Regions from separate parts of the Mesorhizobium sp. CA10 genome, predicted to be linked through region 2. Evidence: predicted binding sites of a transcription regulator. Region 2 holds the regulator's gene; the other holds the start of a gene.
What was found. Region 2 encodes PhoB, which activates phosphate uptake and scavenging genes when phosphate is short. Its sites were predicted from a motif close to TGTCATNNANCTGTCAT; they were not measured.

Region 1 (9,575 bases), on a different contig from region 2:
GGATCGGCGCCCGATAGATGCCGATCGGCAGGGATTTTGCCGCCGCTACAGCGAACTGCGTTGGAACCGCAGCCAGATAAGGCCCGTTCGCCACGGCCAGCGCGACGGCCTGGAAGTGCGGCAAAGCAAGCATGACGCGACGCGCCCGGCCCATCCTGCCCAGCGCATCGTCGGTGAAGCCCGACATCGATCCATCGATGGAGCGCAGCGCATGCGGCAGCGCGCAGAACAGGTCGAGTGGCACCTCTTCGCCCTCGGCGATGCCGGCCTGGCCGAGCGCCGCATTGTCCTTCGCCGCGACAATGGCGAAGGGCGAGCCGAACAGCGCCACGCTTGAGACCCACTCCGCGACCTCCAGCGGGCGCTCCAGCGCAAGGTCGATCCGATCGTCCTGCAACAGCTTCGAGACATCGCCGATGGCGCTGTCGAGGAAACGGAACGATACGCCGGGCGCCACTGCCGCAATGCGCGCGGCGAAGGGCGGCATAAGGAGCATTGAGAAGAAATCCGCGCCCATGAAGGTGAAGGTCCGTTCCAGCCTTGCCGGATCGAAATCGGTCGCCGGCTGAAAGGCGCGCTCGATCTCGCGTAGCGCCGCGCGCACCGGTTCCGCCAGGCTTTCGGCGCGAGGCGTCGGCACCATGTCATGGCCGCGGCGCACGAAGAGCTGGTCGTTGAGCGCATGGCGCAGGCGGTTGAGCGCGGCGCTCACAGCCGGCTGGCTGAGGCCGATCTGCTCGCCGGCGCGCGTCACGCTCTTCTCGCGCAGCAGCGCGTCGAGCACCCTCACCAGATTGAGGTCGAGCGCGTTCAAATTCATCGCATCAATCCGCCCCATACGATCATTCGATTTCCATCACCGGCTCGTCCTGCTTAGGTCGCCGTCGAAGCCGCTTTGTCGGCACTCAACAAGGGAGAGCAATGATGACAATGATCAACACGACGATCGCAGGCAAGGAACTCCTCTGGTTCAACAACACGCTCGTTGCCATCCAGGTTTCGTCAGCCGACGGCGAGGACGGCATCTGCATCATCGAGCACCGCCAGCCCTACGGCGATTCCGCGCCGCTGCACGTGCACCGCAATGAGGACGAGGTGTTTCATATCCTCGAAGGCCGGATACGTTTTGTCGTCGACGGCCGCGAGCGGCTTGCCGGCGCCGGCGAAACGGTGCTCGCTCCGAAAGGCCTGCCGCACACTTACAAGGTCGAGTCTCTCGAAGGCGCCCATACGCTCACCGTCACGCGCGGTTCGGATTTCGAGACGATGGTGCGCAAGGCTAGTCGCCCTGCGGAGCGAGCCGAACTGCCGCCGGCGGCAGCGCCGACGCCGGAGATGATTGAGGCGCTGACGAGACTGTGCGCCGAGAACGGCATCGACATTGTCGGGCCGCCGATGGGGTGAGCTTCCCTTCAACCGATTTGCATCTTTCCCGCCCGCAATCTCCGCTTGATGCCCTTTGTGCAACGCGATACGCCGTTGCCCAAATCGACAGATCGGAGACTTGCCGTGAGCGCTGAAAAGACCAGAACCGAAACCGATACGTTCGGCCCCATAGAGGTGGCGGCCGACCGCTATTGGGGCGCGCAGGCGCAGCGTTCGCTGGGCAATTTCAAGATCGGCTGGGAAAAACAGCCGGCTTCGATCGTGCGCGCGCTCGGCATCGTCAAGCGCGCCGCGGCCGAAGTGAACATGGAGATGAAACGGCTCGATCCGGTCATCGGCAAAGCGATCGTGGAAGCAGCGCAGGAAGTGATCGACGGCAAGCTCGACGAGCACTTTCCGCTGGTGGTCTGGCAGACGGGCTCGGGCACGCAGTCCAACATGAATGCCAACGAGGTGATCTCCAACCGGGCGATCGAGATGCTCGGCGGCGTCATGGGCTCGAAGAAGCCGGTGCATCCGAACGACCACGTCAATATGAGCCAGTCGTCCAACGACACCTATCCGACGGCCATGCATATCGCCTGCGCCGAGCGGGTCGCGCATCACCTGATCCCTGCCCTGCACCATTTGCACAAGGCGCTCGACGCCAAGGCCCGCGCCTTCAACCACATCATCAAGATCGGCCGCACGCACACGCAGGACGCCACGCCGCTGACGCTCGGCCAGGAATTTTCCGGCTATGCCGCGCAGGTCGCCTCGTCGATCAAGCGCATCGAGCTGACGCTGCCCGGCCTGCAGGAACTGGCCCAAGGCGGCACCGCCGTCGGCACGGGCCTCAACGCGCCGGTCGGCTTCGCGGAAAAGGTGGCGGACCGCATCGCCGCCATCACCGGCATCGCCTTCGTCACCGCGCCGAACAAGTTCGAGGCGCTGGCGGCGCACGATTCCATGGTGTTCTCGCATGGTGCGATCAACGCGGCGGCCGCGGCGCTGTTCAAGATCGCCAACGACATCCGCCTGCTCGGCTCCGGCCCGCGGTCGGGTCTCGGCGAGCTCTCGCTGCCGGAAAACGAGCCGGGCTCCTCGATTATGCCCGGCAAGGTCAACCCGACCCAGTGCGAGGCGCTGACGCAGGTCTGCGTGCAGGTGTTCGGCAACAATGCTGCACTTGCCTTCGCCGGCAGCCAGGGCCATTTCGAGCTCAACGTCTACAACCCGCTGATGGCCTACAACTTCCTGCAGTCGGTGCAGCTGCTGGCCGATGCTTCCGTCTCCTTCACCGACAATTGCGTGGTCGGCATCGAGGCGCGCGAGGACAACATCAAGGCCGCGCTCGAGCGCTCTCTGATGCTGGTGACGGCGTTGGCGCCGACTATCGGCTACGACAACGCCGCCAAGATCGCCAAGACCGCGCACAAGAACGGCACGACCTTGCGCGAGGAGGCCTTGGCCACCGGGCTGGTCAGCGAAGCCGATTACGATCGGCTGGTGCGGCCGGAGGACATGACGCATCCGGGGTAGTTTTCGCGACGCGGAGCGAGGCTGTTATAGGCTGCTGCAGCCTCGCGATGTCGTCATTCCAGGGCGAAGCAGCCGCGAAGCGGCGTCGCGAAGACCCTGGAATCCATGCCGTTACTTCAGTCGAAGGACATAGCGGCGCAGATCCTCCGCTGCTTGCGGCTACTTTGAGGTCACGGCATGGATCCTCGGGTCTGCGCGCGTCGCTTCGCTCCTTGCTCCGCCCGTGGATGACGACATCATGAGCGTCTCGGCAAATCTCCGAAGCCAGCGCTCGCAAACTTCGGACCGACGGCCCGTTTTGCGGCAGCAGAATTTACCAGGATAGCCCAATCCCGCGACACGATTTTTGCGCGCGACCGCCAATCCCGAAAACATGCATCCTGTGAACAATGTGTCGCCACATAGGCGGCTTTGGTGAACAGTCACTGTCGTCTATCTGACGGACTATTCAACCCCGTTCGGAGAACCGCCATGTCCATCAACTCTTCCGTCGCCGGCACCGCGTCCAACAGTTCCACCACGATCCTCCTGGGCCGCATTCTGCTCGCCGTCATCTTCCTGCTTTCCGGCTTCGGCAAGCTCACCGCGATTTCCGGTACTGCCGGCTATTTCGGCGCTCTCGGCCTGCCGATGCCAACCGTAACCGCCGTCCTGGTCGGCCTGATCGAGCTGCTGGGCGGCCTTGCCATTCTCGTCGGCTTCCAGACCCGGATCGCCGCCTGGGTGCTCGCCATCTTCACGATCGCTACCGGGCTGGTCGCGCACACCGGCTGGGCCGACCAGATGCAAATGATCCAGTTCCTCAAGAACCTCGCCATCACCGGCGGCTTCATCCTGCTCGCCTCTTCCGGGGCCGGCGCTTACTCGATCGACGCCAAGCGCGGCTAATTTTTTCCTCTCAGACTGCCAATGGAAGCGGCGCGGAATTTTCCGCGCCGCTTTTTCGTTTTTCCAATTGCAGGCGTAGACTGCATCGGCAGACGGCAAGGAGTTGGCCCATGGCCCGCAACGCACTGCTTCTGGTCTCGCGGCTCCTTCTTGCCGCGCTGTTCGTACCGTCGGGCTTCCAGGCGCTCACCAATATCGCCGGCACGACCAGTTACTTCGCTGGCCTCGGCCTGCCGCTGCCGACCTTGGCGGCATGGGGCACAGGCCTGTTCGAGTTGATCGCCGGGCTGTTGGTCCTCGTCGGTTTCCAGACGCGGATCGTGGCGCTGCTGCTTGCCGCCTTCAGCATAGCCGCCGGTTTCATCGGCCATTACGGCCAGGGCGCGGACGACGCCACACTGGCCTTCATGCACAAGCAGATGCTGATGAAGGACATCGCCATTGCCGGCGGCTTTCTGGCGCTGGCCATGGCCGGCGCCGGCGCATGGTCGGCGGACGGGCGTGGCTTCGGATTCGGCGCCGACGTCACTTGATCCGTTACTTCACCGAGACGCTCGGCCCGCCCTCGACCGCGAGCACCAGGCGGCGGTTGGTGATACGCGCCAGTTGCGCCAGCCGGCCGGCCGGGCGCTCACCATAGAGGTCGGAAAGCGAGGCCGGCAGCACCAGCGCGAGCGCTCCGTTGCCGCGGCTTTCCCACTTCAGCCTCGGCATGACGCCCGGCATTGCCGCTGTGAGGAGATAGACCACACGCATCATCGCCGCCAGCACGCGGGCGCGTTCCAGAAGGCGCGGCGGCGCCAACGCCTTGATCTCGGGAGCGATGCCGTCGTTGAAGATGCCGTCATGGCGATAGGCGTTGGCCAGGGCCAGATAGGCGCGGCCGGGATGATCGACGCCGATGAAGGAGGCATGCGCGATGATGTTGAGCGACTGCCTGCCGCGATATTCAGGGTGTGCGCGCCAGCCGATATCGGCGAGCAGGCAGGCGGCATGACGGTAGCGCGCCTCGTCTTCGGTCTCGTCAATGCCGAAGGCCTTGAACGCCTTCCCGGTCCATTCGACCAGATCATGTGCGTGATGCACCGAGCGCGAGCGCAATAGCGCCAGTTCCTCGGCGGCCGAGATCAGCGGGTCGGCCTTCTGCTCGGCGGCGTCGAGCAGCGAGTAGAGGAAACCCTCGCGCACGCCCTGCGCCGAGACGACGATCTTCGACGGCTGCATGGCCGACATGATCTCCTGCAGCACGACGGCGCCGTAGGGTAAGAGCGAGCGGCGGTTCTTGGAAACGCCCTCGATACCGCGCACCTTCTCGACCTCGCCCCTCGCCACCTGCTTCAGGAAGGTCTGCGCGCTGTCGGCCGAAATCTCGTAGTGATGCATGACGCCGAGCGGATAGTTGGTCATTTCCATGTGCAGCCTGGCGAGGTTTCGCCAGGTGCCGCCGACGGCATAGAAGACCCTGCCCTGCCCGCCCTTGAGCAGCTTTGCCCGCGCCAGCTCCTGGCGCGCGATCTTCTGCGCCTGGACAAGCGAGTTCTTCGCCATATCCTGCAGGCGCAGGCCGCCAAGCGGCAGCGTGATGCCGTCGCCGATCGCCTCGCGATTGATATCGATCAGCTCGAGGCTGCCGCCGCCAAGGTCGCCGGCGATGCCGTTGGCCGGATGAAAGCCGGAAATGACGCCGAGCGCCGAATAATAGGCCTCCTGGCGGCCGGTGAGCACACGGATCTCGGTCTTCAGCACGTCCTCGGCGCGGTGGATGAAATCGGGGCCGTTGCCCGCCTCGCGCGCCGCGGCTGTCGCCAGCACATACATGTGCTCGGCGCCCGCCTGGTCCGAGAGCGCGCGGAACCGGCGGAATTCCTCCATCGAGCGCGTCACCGCCTCGGGGTCGAGCTTGCCCGTCGAAACGATGCCGCGGCCGAGGCCCGCCAGCATTTTCTCGTTGAACAGGAGCGTGGGCGAGCGCGCCAGCCCCTCATAGACGACAAGGCGAATCGAGTTCGATCCGATGTCGATGATCGACAGCGGCCGCCGGTCCTGAAGCCGGCCCTGGGAAACTGCAGTCACGCGGCGCTGTTCTTCTTGCGGCGCTTGAACTGGGCAATGCGCTTGGGCGCATGCGATTTCAGCGCGTCACCCCGCCCGGAGAGGCTCGGATTGGTCATGAAATATTCCTGCGCGTTGAACGGCTCCTCGCCCTCCTCCAGCACAACGCGCCGGGAGGTGCCGTCAGCCAATACGTCGAAACTTTGCTGGTTGTCCATGATGTTGCCCAGCATGATCTGGCCAAGCACCTGTTCATGCACAGTTGGATTGGTGATCGGCACCAGGGTCTCGACGCGGCGGTCGAGATTGCGCGGCATCATGTCGGCCGACGAGATGTAGACGACCGCCTCGTCGGACGGCAGGCCGTGGCCGTTGCCGAAGCAGAAGATGCGGCTGTGCTCGAGAAAGCGGCCGACGATCGATTTCACCCTGATGTTCTCGGAAAGACCCGGCACCTGCGGCCGCAGACAACAGATGCCGCGCACGACGAGGTCGACCTCGACGCCGGCGCGGCTGGCGTCGTAAAGCGCGTCGATGACGGTCGGATCGACCAGCGCGTTCATCTTCATCCAGATGCGCGCCGGTCGGCCGTCGCGGGCATGAACGATCTCGTCCGAGATGTGTTTCAGGATGCGCTTGCGCAGCGTGAAGGGCGATACGGCAAGGCGCATCTCCTCGGCGGGCTCGGCATAACCGGTGATGAAATTGAAGAGCTGCGCGACATCGCGCGCGATCGTCGGGTCGGTGGTGAAGAAGGACAGGTCGGTGTAGATACGGGCGGTAACCGGGTGGTAGTTGCCGGTGCCGAGATGCACGTAGTTGCGCAGCCGGCCATCCTCGCGGCGCACGATCAAAGACATCTTGGCGTGGGTCTTCAGCTCCAGGAAGCCGAACACGACCTGCACACCGGCGCGCTCGAGGTCGCGCGCCCAGCGGATGTTGGCTTCCTCGTCGAAGCGCGCCTTGAGCTCGACAAGTGCCGTGACCGACTTACCGGCCTCGGCGGCGTCGATCAGCGCGCGCACGATCGGGCTGTCGTTAGAGGTGCGGTAGAGCGTCTGCTTGATCGCCACCACTTCCGGGTCGGCGGCGGCCTGGCGCAGGAACTGCACCACCACGTCGAAGGACTCGTAGGGGTGGTGGACGACGATGTCTTTCTCGCGGATGGCGGCGAAGCAGTCGCCGCCATGCTCGCGGATGCGCTCGGGAAAGCGCGGATTGTAGGGGGTGAATTTGAGGTCGTCGCGCGGAATGGCGACGATCTCGGAGATCTGGTTGAGCGCCAGCGGGCCGGTGAGCACGCTGATGCGGCTCGACGACACGCCGAGCTCGCCGGCGACGAAGTCCCGCAACGCGGCCGGCATCAGCGTGTCGAATTCGATGCGGATCACCGAGCCGCGGCGGCGCCGCTTCAGCGCCGTTTCGAACAGGCGCACCAGGTCCTCCGACTCTTCCTCGACCTCGATGTCGCTGTCGCGGATGATGCGGAACGTGCCGGAGCCCTTGACCTCGTAGCCGGGGAAAAGCTTGCCGATATAGATGCCGACCACTTCCTCCAGCGGAATGAAGCGGACATGGTTCTTGCGGTCGGGCAGGCGGATGAAACGCCTGAGCGCCACCGGCAGGCGCAGCAGCGCGCTCATCTCCTCGCCATTCTTGCGATGGCGCAATTGCAGGGCGATGGAAAAGCCGAGATTGGGGATGAACGGAAACGGATGCGCCGGGTCGATCGACAGCGGCGTCAGCACCGGGAAAACCTGTTCCTGGAAATGCTCCTCCAACCAGGCCTTCTCATCCTTGGTCAGCGCGTCGCGGGTGATGCTCTCGATGCCTTCCTTGTTGAGCAGCGTCATCAGCGCCGAGAGGCTCTTCTGCTGGTCTTCCTGAAGGCGCTCGACCTCCCGCAGCAATTGTTCCAGCTGCTGTTCGGGCGTGCGGCCGTCCGGGCTCTTCAGCGCGATGCCCTCGCGGACCTGGCCGGCAAGGCCGGCGACGCGGACCATGAAGAACTCGTCGAGATTGGCGGCCGAGATCGACAGGAAGCGGACGCGCTCGAGCAGCGGATGATGCTCGTTCAGCGATTCCTCCAGCACGCGGCGGTTGAATTGCAGCCAGGAGAATTCGCGGTTGACGAAACGATCGGGATTGCCGCCGTCGGGGCTTGCCGCCTCGACGGTGATGAACTCGCTCTGCACAGGCTTCAGTTCGTTCATGGTTTCCTGCTCTTGCCCGCAACCGTTCCCAGGAGGCGCCGCATACTGCCGTTAAACGACGCTCTAGCATGTCTTTATGACGCATGATCGTCACGGAATCGCTCCGGCACCGGCCCCATGCGCTTAACCGGCTCAACTTATCCTCTGCCAGCCTTTTGCGACAGTTTGATTTCATCGATCTTGCAAACTGGCCTGTTATGCTCCAGATGCAAACTGGTCACACCCACTGGCCGAACCCAATTGGAGACGACGATGGCAGGCGGCAGCATTCCCCATTTCCAGAACGACGCGGGCCATCCGGTCATCGAGATCGGCGTCAAGGAATTCATGTGCACCGGCGCCAACCCGCCCTTCGACCATCCGCATGTGTTCCTCGACATGGGCGACGACAATGAAAAGGTCTGCCCTTACTGCTCGACGCTCTACCGCTATTCACCGTCGCTGAAGGCGACGGAAACGCAGCCGGCCGGCTGCCTCTATGTCGACCAGGCCGCCTGATCGTCCCGATCAACCATGACTGAAATAAGGTCCCGGCAGATCGTCATCGCCGGGGCTGGCATTGCCGGGCTCGTGGCGGCGCTTGCCTTTGCCGAGCGTGGCTTCCCGGTAACACTGTTCGAGCAGGCCAGGCAACTCGAAGCGGCCGGTGCCGGCCTTCAGCTTTCCCCCAACGCGACCCGGATCCTGCGGCGGCTCAGCGTGCTCGATCGCCTGCTGCCCAACGCGATCCGGCCGCGAGCGGTGGTGCTGAAGGACGCAAGGAGCCTGCGAGAGCTGGCGCGCGTGCCGCTTGGGGAAACCGCAGAAAAGCGCTGGGGTGCGCCCTATCTCGTGGCGCACCGCGCCGACCTGCAGGCGGCGCTGATGGCGGCGGTGGCGGAACGGCCCGGTATCGCGCTTGTCACCGGTGCGCGCGTTACCGGCTTTGCCGTCGACCCGCAAAGCGTTACCGCGAGGGTCGAGATCGACGGCAAGGCGACGGATGTCGCATGCGGTTTGCTGGTTGCAGCCGACGGCGTCTGGTCGTCGGTTCGCGCCAAGCTTGCCCGGACGGCCGGCTTTGCGGCAAGCCGCTTTTCGGGCGAACTCGCCTGGCGCGCGACGGTCCCGGCGGAAAGCGTCGCCGGCCAGGCTTTTATGCAAATCGGAGCCACCGACAGCGTCACCACTTTCCTGCATCCCGGCTTCCACATGGTCGCCTATCCGGTGAGCAAGGGCAGCGCCGTCAACCTTGCCGCCTTCACCAAGGGCGAGCGCATTGCTGAAGGCTGGTCCGGCCATGCCGACCCTGCGATTCTTTCGGCTGCCATGCGAGGCACGGCGGCAGCGCTGGCGGAGCTGGCGGCGCTTGCCGGGCCGTGGACAGCCTTCCCCATCCACACGGTCGCGCAGCGGCGCTGGACCATGGCGGAGGGAGTAGCACTGATCGGTGACGCCGCGCACGCCATGACGCCCTTCGCGGCGCAAGGCGCGGCCATGGGGATCGAGGATGCTGCGATGCTCGCCAATCTGGTC
Region 2 (9,575 bases):
CGGCGGGGGTCATCATCTACGATCGCGACGACCGCTTCGTCTTCGCCAACCGCAAGCTGCAGGATACGCTGCCGGCGCTGAAGCCGGCCTGGCAGCCTGGCCGCACGTTCCGCGAGGCGTTGGCGCTTGGCCATTCCGTCGGCTATTTCCGCTCGAGCGGCGACCCCGGAATCGACGGCCTGTATGGCGTCGACACCGAGCGCTGGCTTGACGCCATGCTCAAGCGGTACCGTTTGCCGAGCTCGGCCTACGAACGCCTCAACGCCGACGGGCGCTGGTACCAGGTCTATGACATGCGCACCGACGACGGCACATTCATCGGCGTGCGTGTCGATATCACCGACATCAAGGCGCGCGAGAAGGCGTTGCGCGATTCCATGCGCCAGATCGACCTTTACCGGCATGTGATGGACGAACTGCCTGTGGCAGCCTTCATCAAGGCCGACGATCTCACCATAGAATTCGTCAACAAGGCCTGGTGCGCGCTGACCGGACTGCCCAAGGACGAGGTGCTCGGCAAGACCGATCGCGAGCTTTTCGCGACCGAAGAGGCGGACGGTTTCAGCAATGACGACAACGAAGTCGTGGCGACCGGCGCGGGACGCGAGATCGAGGAAGCCGTCACCCACCGCGACGGCACGGTGCGCCAGCTGATGACGCGCAAGAGTCGGCTGGTGGCGATCGACGGGTCGGTGCATCTGGTCGGCTCCAGCACCGACATCACTGACGTCAAGGCGCGCGAGCAGGCGCTGCGGCGGAGCATGAGCGAGAACGAGGTGTTCCGCAGCCTCATCGACAATGTGCCGGTGTCGATCTATGCCAAGCGTTCGGACCTCAGGCAATTCTACGTCAACAAGGGCTGGTGCGATCTCACCGGCTTCAGCAAGGAAGAAGCCGTCGGCAGGACAGATGTCGAGATTTTCGGCGCGGACGGCGAAGCCTTCGTCGCCGGCGACCTTGCCGTGCTGCGCACCGGCGAGACGCAGGAGATCGAAGAGACGGTGACGATGCCGGACGGCAGCGTCAGGCATCAATTCGCGCGCAAGGGCGCGATGATCGCCTCGGACGGCTCGCTCTATCTCATCGGCTCCACCACCGACATCACCGAACTCAAGCAGCGCGAGGCGGAGCTCAGCGAGGCACGCCGGCGCGCCGTGCTCGCCGACCGGGCCAAGTCGGAGTTCCTCGCCAATATGAGCCACGAGATCCGCACGCCGATGAACGGGGTTCTTGGTATGGCAGAGCTGCTGGCAAAGTCGGACCTCGATCCGAAGCAGAAGACGTTCACCGACATCATTGTCAAATCCGGCAATGCGTTGCTCACCATCATCAACGACATCCTCGACTTCTCGAAGATCGATGCCGGCCAACTGGTGCTCGACCCTGCACCCTTCAATCTGGCCGAGGCGATCGAGGATGTGGCGACGCTGGTGTCGACGCGCGCCAAGGAGAAGGACCTCGAGCTCATCGTTCGCATCCAGCCGGGCCTCGACGGCCAGTTCGTCGGCGATGTCGGCCGTGTCAGGCAGATCGTCACCAACCTGCTCGGCAACGCGGTGAAATTCACCGACAAGGGTCATGTCCTGGTCGACGTGACGGGTGAGCGGGTTCCGGCGGGAACGAGGCTCACCATTTCCGTGACCGATACCGGCATCGGCATTCCGGAAGACAAGCTGAAGCAGGTTTTCGAAAAATTCAGTCAGGTCGACACCTCCTCGACCAGGCGGCATGAGGGCACCGGGCTTGGCCTTGCCATCACCTCGCGGCTGGTCGAGATGATGGCCGGCGAGATCGGTGTCGACAGCGCCGAAGGCAAGGGTTCGACCTTCTGGTTCACGATCACGCTGCCCAAGGCCGAGCAGGGCGGTCAGCGCATCATGCCGGTCGACGTCACCGGCGCGCGCGTGCTCATCGTCGACGACAATGCCGTCAACCGCTCGATCCTCAGCGAGCAGATGGCGTCGTGGACGTTCGATTCCTGTGCGGCCGAAAGCGGCGCCGAAGGGTTGAAGGTGCTGATTGCCGCCGCCGCCTACGGCGTGCCGGTCGACTGCGTCGTGCTTGATTATCAGATGCCGGGCATGACCGGCGCCGAGATGGCGCGCATCGTGCGCAATACGGCGGGCCTGGCGCATACGCCCATCATCATGCTGACCTCGGTCGACCAGTCGCTTGCCGGCACGGCCTATCGCGACCTCGGCATCGATGCGCAGCTGATCAAGCCGGCGCGTTCCTCCATTCTCCTGGAAACGCTGGTCTCGACCGTCCAGCGCCACCGCCACAGCAGCGCGGCGGCGCAACCCGCCATTGGCGCCGCCAGCCCCCCGCAAGCCGCGCCAGCGCAGATGGCGGCATCGGAGCGCGCCATGCTGCAACCGCCGCCGGCGCGGGCGCGTCCGCGCCCCGCCGATGCCGAGCGCGAGCTCGACATCCTCGTCGCCGAGGACAATGAGGTGAACCAGATGGTGTTCACCCAGATCCTTGGCGAGACCGGTTACCGCTTCGAGATCGTCGGCAACGGCCGCAAGGCGCTCGATGCCTTCGGCAGGCTCAATCCGCGCATGATCCTGATGGATGTATCGATGCCGGAAATGAACGGGCTGGAGGCGACGGGCGCGATCCGCCGGCTCGAGGAGGACATGGGCACGCATGTGCCGATCGTCGGCGTCACCGCGCATGCGCTGAAGGGCGACCGCGAACGCTGCCTGGAAGCCGGCATGGACGATTACCTGCCGAAGCCGATCAGTCCGCGGGCGCTGCTCGAAAAGCTCGAGCGCTGGCTGGGTTCGGACGTAGAGACCCGGCGCAACGCCGGTTAAAACGAATTTAGCGGGCAGGACGGCGGCAAGGGGCTGACGCATGCGTATGGTGCGATCGCACCATACCAAAGCAAGCGCCAAGCTCGGACAATCATGACATTGATTCCGCTCTTCGGTTACGGGCGGGAGCAGCGACCGCCGACAAGAAACAGCGTCGACTCTACCCCAACGGACCTGTTTTCGGCGATGGCCAGGCCATGATCCGCTCTGGCTTACAGGCAACGCACTCTCGTCCGGATTTTATTTCCCGGCGGCCGTCATCCGGCCGCCGGGATAAATTTTGTTTCAAAATTCAGACAAGTTGCTGATTTCCGCGGCAAACTCCGGCCGGCCCTTCGAGGCCGCCGCGGAACCCTTCCGTGCATCCCCGTTCAGGCGTTACCGGGCTGACACGAAACTGTCATGCGACTGTAATAATCGAGGACTATTGCGCTGACCGGGCGCCGATACAACGGGTGCCGAAAGACCATCTTCCGAACAGGAGCAGGCCACATGAGACATTTCATCCGCTCGGCGGCCGTTGCAATTGCAATGGCTGCGGCATCAACCCTTAGCATGGCCGCCGCGATGGCAGCCGACATTTCCGGCGCTGGCGCCACCTTCCCCTATCCGATCTACGCGAAGTGGGCCGACGCCTACAAGAAGGAGACCGGCATCGGTCTCAACTATCAGTCGATCGGCTCCGGCGGCGGCATCAAGCAAATCAAGGCCAAGACCGTGACCTTCGGCGCTTCGGACGCGCCGCTGAAAGGCGAGGATCTCAACTCCACCGGGCTCGCGCAGTTCCCGATGGTGATGGGCGGCATCGTTCCGGTCGTCAACCTCGAAGGCGTCAAGCCGGGCGAGCTGGTGCTCGACGGTCCGACGCTCGCCGACATCTTCGCCGGCAAGATCACCAACTGGAACGACGAAGCAATCAAGAAGCTCAACCCCGACGTCAAGCTGCCCGACCAGGCGATCGCCGTCGTCCACCGTTCGGACGGCTCGGGCACCACCTTCAACTTCAGCTACTACCTGGCCGACGTCAGCGCCGACTGGAAGTCGAAGGTCGGCGTCAACACCGCGCTCGAGTGGCCGGTGGGCATCGGCGCCAAGGGCAATGAAGGCGTTGCCAACAACGTGTCGCAGACCGGCGGCGCGATCGGCTATGTCGAATATGCCTATGCCAAGCAGAACAAGCTGACCTACACCGACTTGATCAACAAGGACGGCAAGAAGGTCGAGCCGACCGCCGCCGCGTTCTCGGCCGCTGCCGCCAATGCCGACTGGAACTCGCAGCCGGGCTACGGCGTCATCCTGGCCAACCAGGCCGGCGCCGAATCCTGGCCGATGACCTCGGCCACCTGGATCCTCGTCTACAAGAAGCCCGACGACGCCGCGGCGACGACCGAAGCGCTCAAGTTCTTCGCCTGGTCTTATGCCAAGGGCGACGAGCTGGCCGCCGGGCTGGACTATGTTCCGATGCCCGACGCGGTCGTGAAGAGCGTCGAGGAAATGTGGAGCAAGGACATCGTCGACGCGAACGGCAAGCCGCTCTACTCCGGCATGTAATTCCCGCAAAATAAGGAGGGCGTCTGCGGCGCCCTCCTGTCTCTTTCGAAATGCGAGGGGCTAAATGACAGCCGTTTCCGAAGCCGCGACATCGTCCGCCCTGCGGACCAGAGAAGCGACGGTGCGCCGCTTCGCCGTCACCGACATGGTTTTCCGGACGGCGACGCGCCTTTCCGCCATGCTCGTGCTCGTTTTGCTCGGCGGGGTCGCGATATCGCTGGTCGCCGGATCGTGGGAGGCGCTGTCGAAGTTCGGCTTCTCCTTCCTGACCACCGAATCCTGGAACCCGGTTACTGAGAATTTCGGCGCGCTTGCGCCCATCTACGGCACCATCGTCACCTCGGCCATCGCCATTCTCATCGCCGTGCCGATCGGCATCGGCATCGCCGTCTTCCTGACCGAGCTTTGCCCGCGCCCGCTCAGGCGTCCGATCGGCATCGCGGTCGAGCTGCTCGCCGGCATTCCCTCGATCATCTACGGCATCTGGGGCCTGTTCGTCTTCGCGCCGTTCCTGCAGACGACGGTCCAGCCCTTCATCATCTGGCTGTTCAAAGGCATCCCCGGCCTCGACAGCCTGTTTGCCGGTCCGCCCTACGGCATCGGCTTGCTGACCTCGTCGCTGATCCTCGCTATCATGGTGCTGCCTTTCATCACCTCGATCACCAAGGACGTATTCGACACGGTGCCGGCGGTGCTGAAGGAATCGGCCTACGGCATCGGCTGCACGACCTGGGAAGTGACCCGGCGCGTGACCATCCCCTATACCCGCGTCGGCATCATGGGCGGCGTCATGCTCGGCCTCGGCCGCGCGCTCGGCGAGACGATGGCCGTCACCTTCGTCATCGGCAACGCGCACCGCATCAGCGCCTCGCTGTTTGCGCCGGGCACGACGATCTCGGCGACCATCGCCAACGAATTCACCGAAGCCGATGGCAACCTCTATACATCCTCGCTGGTATCGCTCGGCCTGATCCTGTTCATCATCACCTTCATCATCCTCGCGCTCGCACGCTACATGCTGTTGCGCATCGATAGCCGCACGGGAGCCTGACCGATGTCGACTGCCGCATCGCTTCACCAAAGTCGCAAGCGCAAGAATGCCGTGATGATGACGCTGTGCGTCGTCGCGGCGGGCATCGGGCTGGCCTGGCTGGCGCTGATTCTCGGCGCCCTGCTCTACAAGGGGCTTTCCGGGGTGTCGCTTTCGGTATTCACAGAAATGACGCCGCCGCCCGGCGATGCCGGCGGCCTGCTCAATGCCATCTACGGCAGCATCGTCATGACGATCATCGGTATCATCGTCGGCACGCCGATCGGCGTGCTGGCCGGCACCTACATGGCCGAATACGGACGCTTCTCGAAGCTCACGACGGTGGTGCGCTTCATCAACGACATCCTCTTGTCGGCGCCGTCGATCATCATCGGCCTGTTCGTCTACGAGCTGATGGTCCGACCGATGGGGCACTTCTCGGCGATTGCCGGCGCGGTCGCGCTGTCGATCCTGGTGATCCCCGTCGTGGTGCGCACCACCGAGGACATGCTGAACCTTGTGCCCAACGCGCTGCGCGAAGCAGGCACCGCCATCGGAGCACCGCGCTGGGTGGTGATCCGCTCGGTTGCCTATCGCGCGGCGCTCTCCGGCATCGTCACCGGCATCCTTTTGGCGATCGCCCGCATCTCCGGCGAGACGGCGCCGCTTCTCTTCACCGCGCTCAACAACCAGTTCTGGTCGAGCAATCTCAATGCGCCGATGGCCAGCCTGCCGGTAACCATCTTCCAGTTCGCTCTCAGCCCTTACGAGGAATGGCAGCAACTGGCCTGGACGGGCGCTCTCATAATCACCCTGACGGTTCTCGGGCTGAGCATCATCGCCCGCAGCCTAACCGGACGCAGAGAGGACAGATGAAACCGATGTTGTCCACCGACCTGAACGCAGCCGACACGACCGTCGAGAAGGCCAAGATCGAGGTCAAGAACCTCAATTTCTACTATGGCCAGTCGAAGGCGCTGAAGGACATCAACCTGTCCCTGCCCGAGCGCAGCGTGACCGCATTCATCGGCCCGTCGGGCTGCGGGAAGTCGACGCTGCTGCGCGTGCTCAACCGCATCTACGAGCTCTATCCGAAACAGAGCGCCGAGGGCCAGGTGCTGCTCGACGGCAAGAACATCCTCGACCGCTCGCAGGACCTCAACCTGCTGCGCACCAAGATCGGCATGGTGTTCCAGAAGCCGACGCCGTTCCCGATGTCGATCTACGAGAACATCGCTTTCGGCGTCAGGCTCTATGAGAAGATCAGCAAGGCCGAGATGGACAGCCGCGTCGAGCAGGCGCTGAAGCGCGCAGCACTCTGGAACGAGGTCAAGGACAAGCTCAACGCCAGCGGCCTCAGCCTCTCGGGCGGCCAGCAGCAGCGCCTGTGCATCGCCCGTACCGTTGCGGTGAAGCCCGAGGTCATCCTGCTCGACGAGCCGGCCTCGGCGCTCGATCCGCTGTCGACCGCCAAGATCGAGGAACTGATCGACGAGCTGCAGGCCGACTACACGATCGTCATCGTCACCCACAACATGCAGCAGGCGGCGCGCGTGTCGCGGCAGACGGCGTTCATGTATCTGGGCGAGCTGGTGGAGTTCGACCGGACCGAGAAGATCTTCACCTCGCCCCGCGAAAAGCGCACGCAGGACTACATCACCGGCCGCTTCGGCTGAGCTCATACGAGGACATCATCATGGCCGAACATACCGTCGCTTCCTTCGACGAGGATCTGAGGCAGATCAGCCGGCTCATCAACGACATGGGCGATCTCGCCGCCTCCATGGTCGGCGCTTCGACCAAGGCCCTGCTTGAGACCGACAATGCCATGGCGCAGCGTGTCGTTTCCGACGATGCCATCATGGACGCGCGCCAGCGCGAGCTCGACGACCGCGCCATCACGCTGATCGCCAAGCGCCAGCCGATGGCCGACGACCTTCGCAACGTGGTCGGCTCGATCCGCATGGCGGGCGACCTCGAACGCATCGGCGATCTCGCCAAGAACATCGCCAAGCGCGTCGGTTCGGTCGGCGTCAGCGCCGCGCCGCGCGACCTCACGCACTCGATCGATTCCATGGCCCAGCTGGTGCTGATCCAGGTCCAAGCCGTGATCCAGGAATATACGGTGGGCGACGCCACGGCGCTGGCCAAGCTTCGCAACGACGACGAGCGCATCGACGTCAAATACACATCCGTCTTCCGGGAGCTCCTGACCTACATGATGGAAGACCCGCGCAACATCACCGCCTGCACGCATCTTCTGTTCTGCGCCAAGAATCTCGAGCGCATCGGCGACCATGTGACCAACATCGCCGAGAACGCCTATTATGTGCTGACCGGCACGCAATTGCCCGCGAATCGTCCCAAGCAGGACGAGACGACAATGTCGGCGCCGGCGGCCTGACGAAGGGTATCTGCCAATGATCGCGCCACGCATCATGGTGGTGGAGGACGAGGAGCCGCTTGGGGTGCTGCTCCGCTACAATCTCGAATCCGAGGGTTACCAGGTCGAAGTGGTGACCCGCGGCGACGAGGCCGAAATCCGCCTTCAGGAGAACGTTCCCGACCTGCTCGTGCTCGACTGGATGGTGCCGGCGGTTTCCGGCATCGAGCTCTGCCGGCGCCTCAGGATGCGGCCCGAGACCGAGCGGCTGCCGATCATCATGCTGACGGCGCGGGGCGAGGAAAGCGACCGTGTGCGCGGCCTCTCGACCGGCGCCGACGACTATCTGGTCAAGCCGTTCTCGACGCCGGAGTTCATGGCGCGCGTCAAGGCGCTGCTGCGCCGCGCCAAGCCGGAGGTGCTGTCCAGCGTGCTCAAGGTCGGCGACATCGTGCTCGACCGCGAGTCGCACCGCGTCTACCGCAAGAAGAGCGAGATCAGGCTCGGCCCGACCGAGTTCCGCCTGCTCGAATTCATGATGCGCCACCCCGGCCGCGTGTTCTCGCGCAGCCAGCTGCTCGACAATGTCTGGGGCGAGACGATCTATATCGACGAGCGCACCGTCGACGTGCATGTCGGCCGCCTGCGCAAAGCCGTCAACAACGGCCGCATGCCGGATGTCATCCGCACCATCCGTGGGGCGGGTTATGCGATCAGGGAAGATTAGGCTCAGGGCGCCGAAGTCCTGACGGGCCAAGCACTTCCAACATCCAAGCTGGTGGGCACCCGGGACGCTTGTGCTTCGTCATCCACGGGCGGAGCAAGGGGCGCAGCGACGCGCGCAGACCCGAGGATCCATTCCGTGATGTCGATGCGTTGCGACAGTCCAGAATTCTGTGCCGCTGCGCTCGACGCGTGAGGTAGCGGCATGGATTCCAGGGTCTCCGCGACGAAGCTTCGCTCCTGCTCCGCCCTGGAATGACGAAGCTGCGGGGCCTTCGCTAATTTCAAGCGTCTGCTGCTGTCCCCGGACCTCTTCAAGGCTGCCTCAGGCCACGTTCTTTCCCGTCCCCACTCTTGCTTGGCCTCCGGGCGCGAAAATCTCCTGGTCGACGAAGGTCAGCGCGCGCATGGCGCAGCCTTCGCGGATCAGCGGCAGTTCGTTCGGCTCGGTGTCGAAGGAGATCGATTCGGAGTGCTGGCCGCCGGCCGTCTGGGCGATCGCCTCGCGCAGCGCCGGCTCGATCAGGTCGAAGGCGGCCGCGCTGACGCCGACCATGGCGACAGGCGCCGGGTCGATGAGGGCGAACAGGCTGCCGAGACCGAAACCAAGCGCTTCGCCGGCCCGGCGATAAGCCTCCCGTTCGGGGCCGTCCCTCTCGCGCGCCTTCGCGGCAAGGGCCCGCATGTCGGCGTCGCCGACGTCGACCGGCTCGGCGTCCTCGCTCATTTTCATGGCGCTGCGCCAGATCGCGTAATTGCCGGCATAGGCCTCGACGCAGCCGCGGCGGCCGCAGCGGCAAAGCGCCCCGCCCGGGCGGTGGATCATGTGGCCGAACTCGCCGCCGGAGGAATGCGTGCCGGTGAACAGCGCACCCTTGAGCACGAGACCCATGCCGATGCCGTGCGACAACAGGATGGCGATGAAGTCGTCACGATAGCGCTCCGGGTCGCGCCATTGCAGCGCCACCGCCATCATGTTGCAGTCATTCTCCATGGTGGCGGAGATGCCGAATTCCTTCTCGAGAATGTCGGCGAAAGGAATGTCGGTCAGCGGCGTTATCGGCGACCA

Region 1: the regulator PhoB is predicted to act here: its motif matches at 8,218-8,234, upstream of LB535_RS11500 (RNA degradosome polyphosphate kinase).

The regions. Positions count from the first base shown of each region.
Region 1 is NZ_JAIUHV010000004.1:233,305-242,879, reverse strand. Features, by position in the region: gene LB535_RS11530 (LysR family transcriptional regulator) at 1-820, opposite strand, end outside; gene LB535_RS11525 (cupin domain-containing protein) at 922-1,404, shown strand; gene fumC (class II fumarate hydratase) at 1,510-2,907, shown strand; gene LB535_RS11515 (DoxX family protein) at 3,379-3,795, shown strand; gene LB535_RS11510 (DoxX family protein) at 3,906-4,328, shown strand; gene ppx (exopolyphosphatase) at 4,333-5,868, opposite strand; gene LB535_RS11500 (RNA degradosome polyphosphate kinase) at 5,865-8,060, opposite strand; gene LB535_RS11495 (zinc-finger domain-containing protein) at 8,313-8,558, shown strand; gene LB535_RS11490 (FAD-dependent monooxygenase) at 8,574-9,575, shown strand, end outside.
Region 2 is NZ_JAIUHV010000009.1:159,301-168,875, reverse strand. Features, by position in the region: gene LB535_RS19775 (response regulator) at 1-2,819, shown strand, start outside; gene pstS (phosphate ABC transporter substrate-binding protein PstS) at 3,312-4,370, shown strand; gene pstC (phosphate ABC transporter permease subunit PstC) at 4,435-5,421, shown strand; gene pstA (phosphate ABC transporter permease PstA) at 5,425-6,276, shown strand; gene pstB (phosphate ABC transporter ATP-binding protein PstB) at 6,273-7,076, shown strand; gene phoU (phosphate signaling complex protein PhoU) at 7,097-7,804, shown strand; gene phoB (phosphate regulon transcriptional regulator PhoB) at 7,821-8,510, shown strand; gene LB535_RS19740 (ROK family protein) at 8,832-9,575, opposite strand, start outside.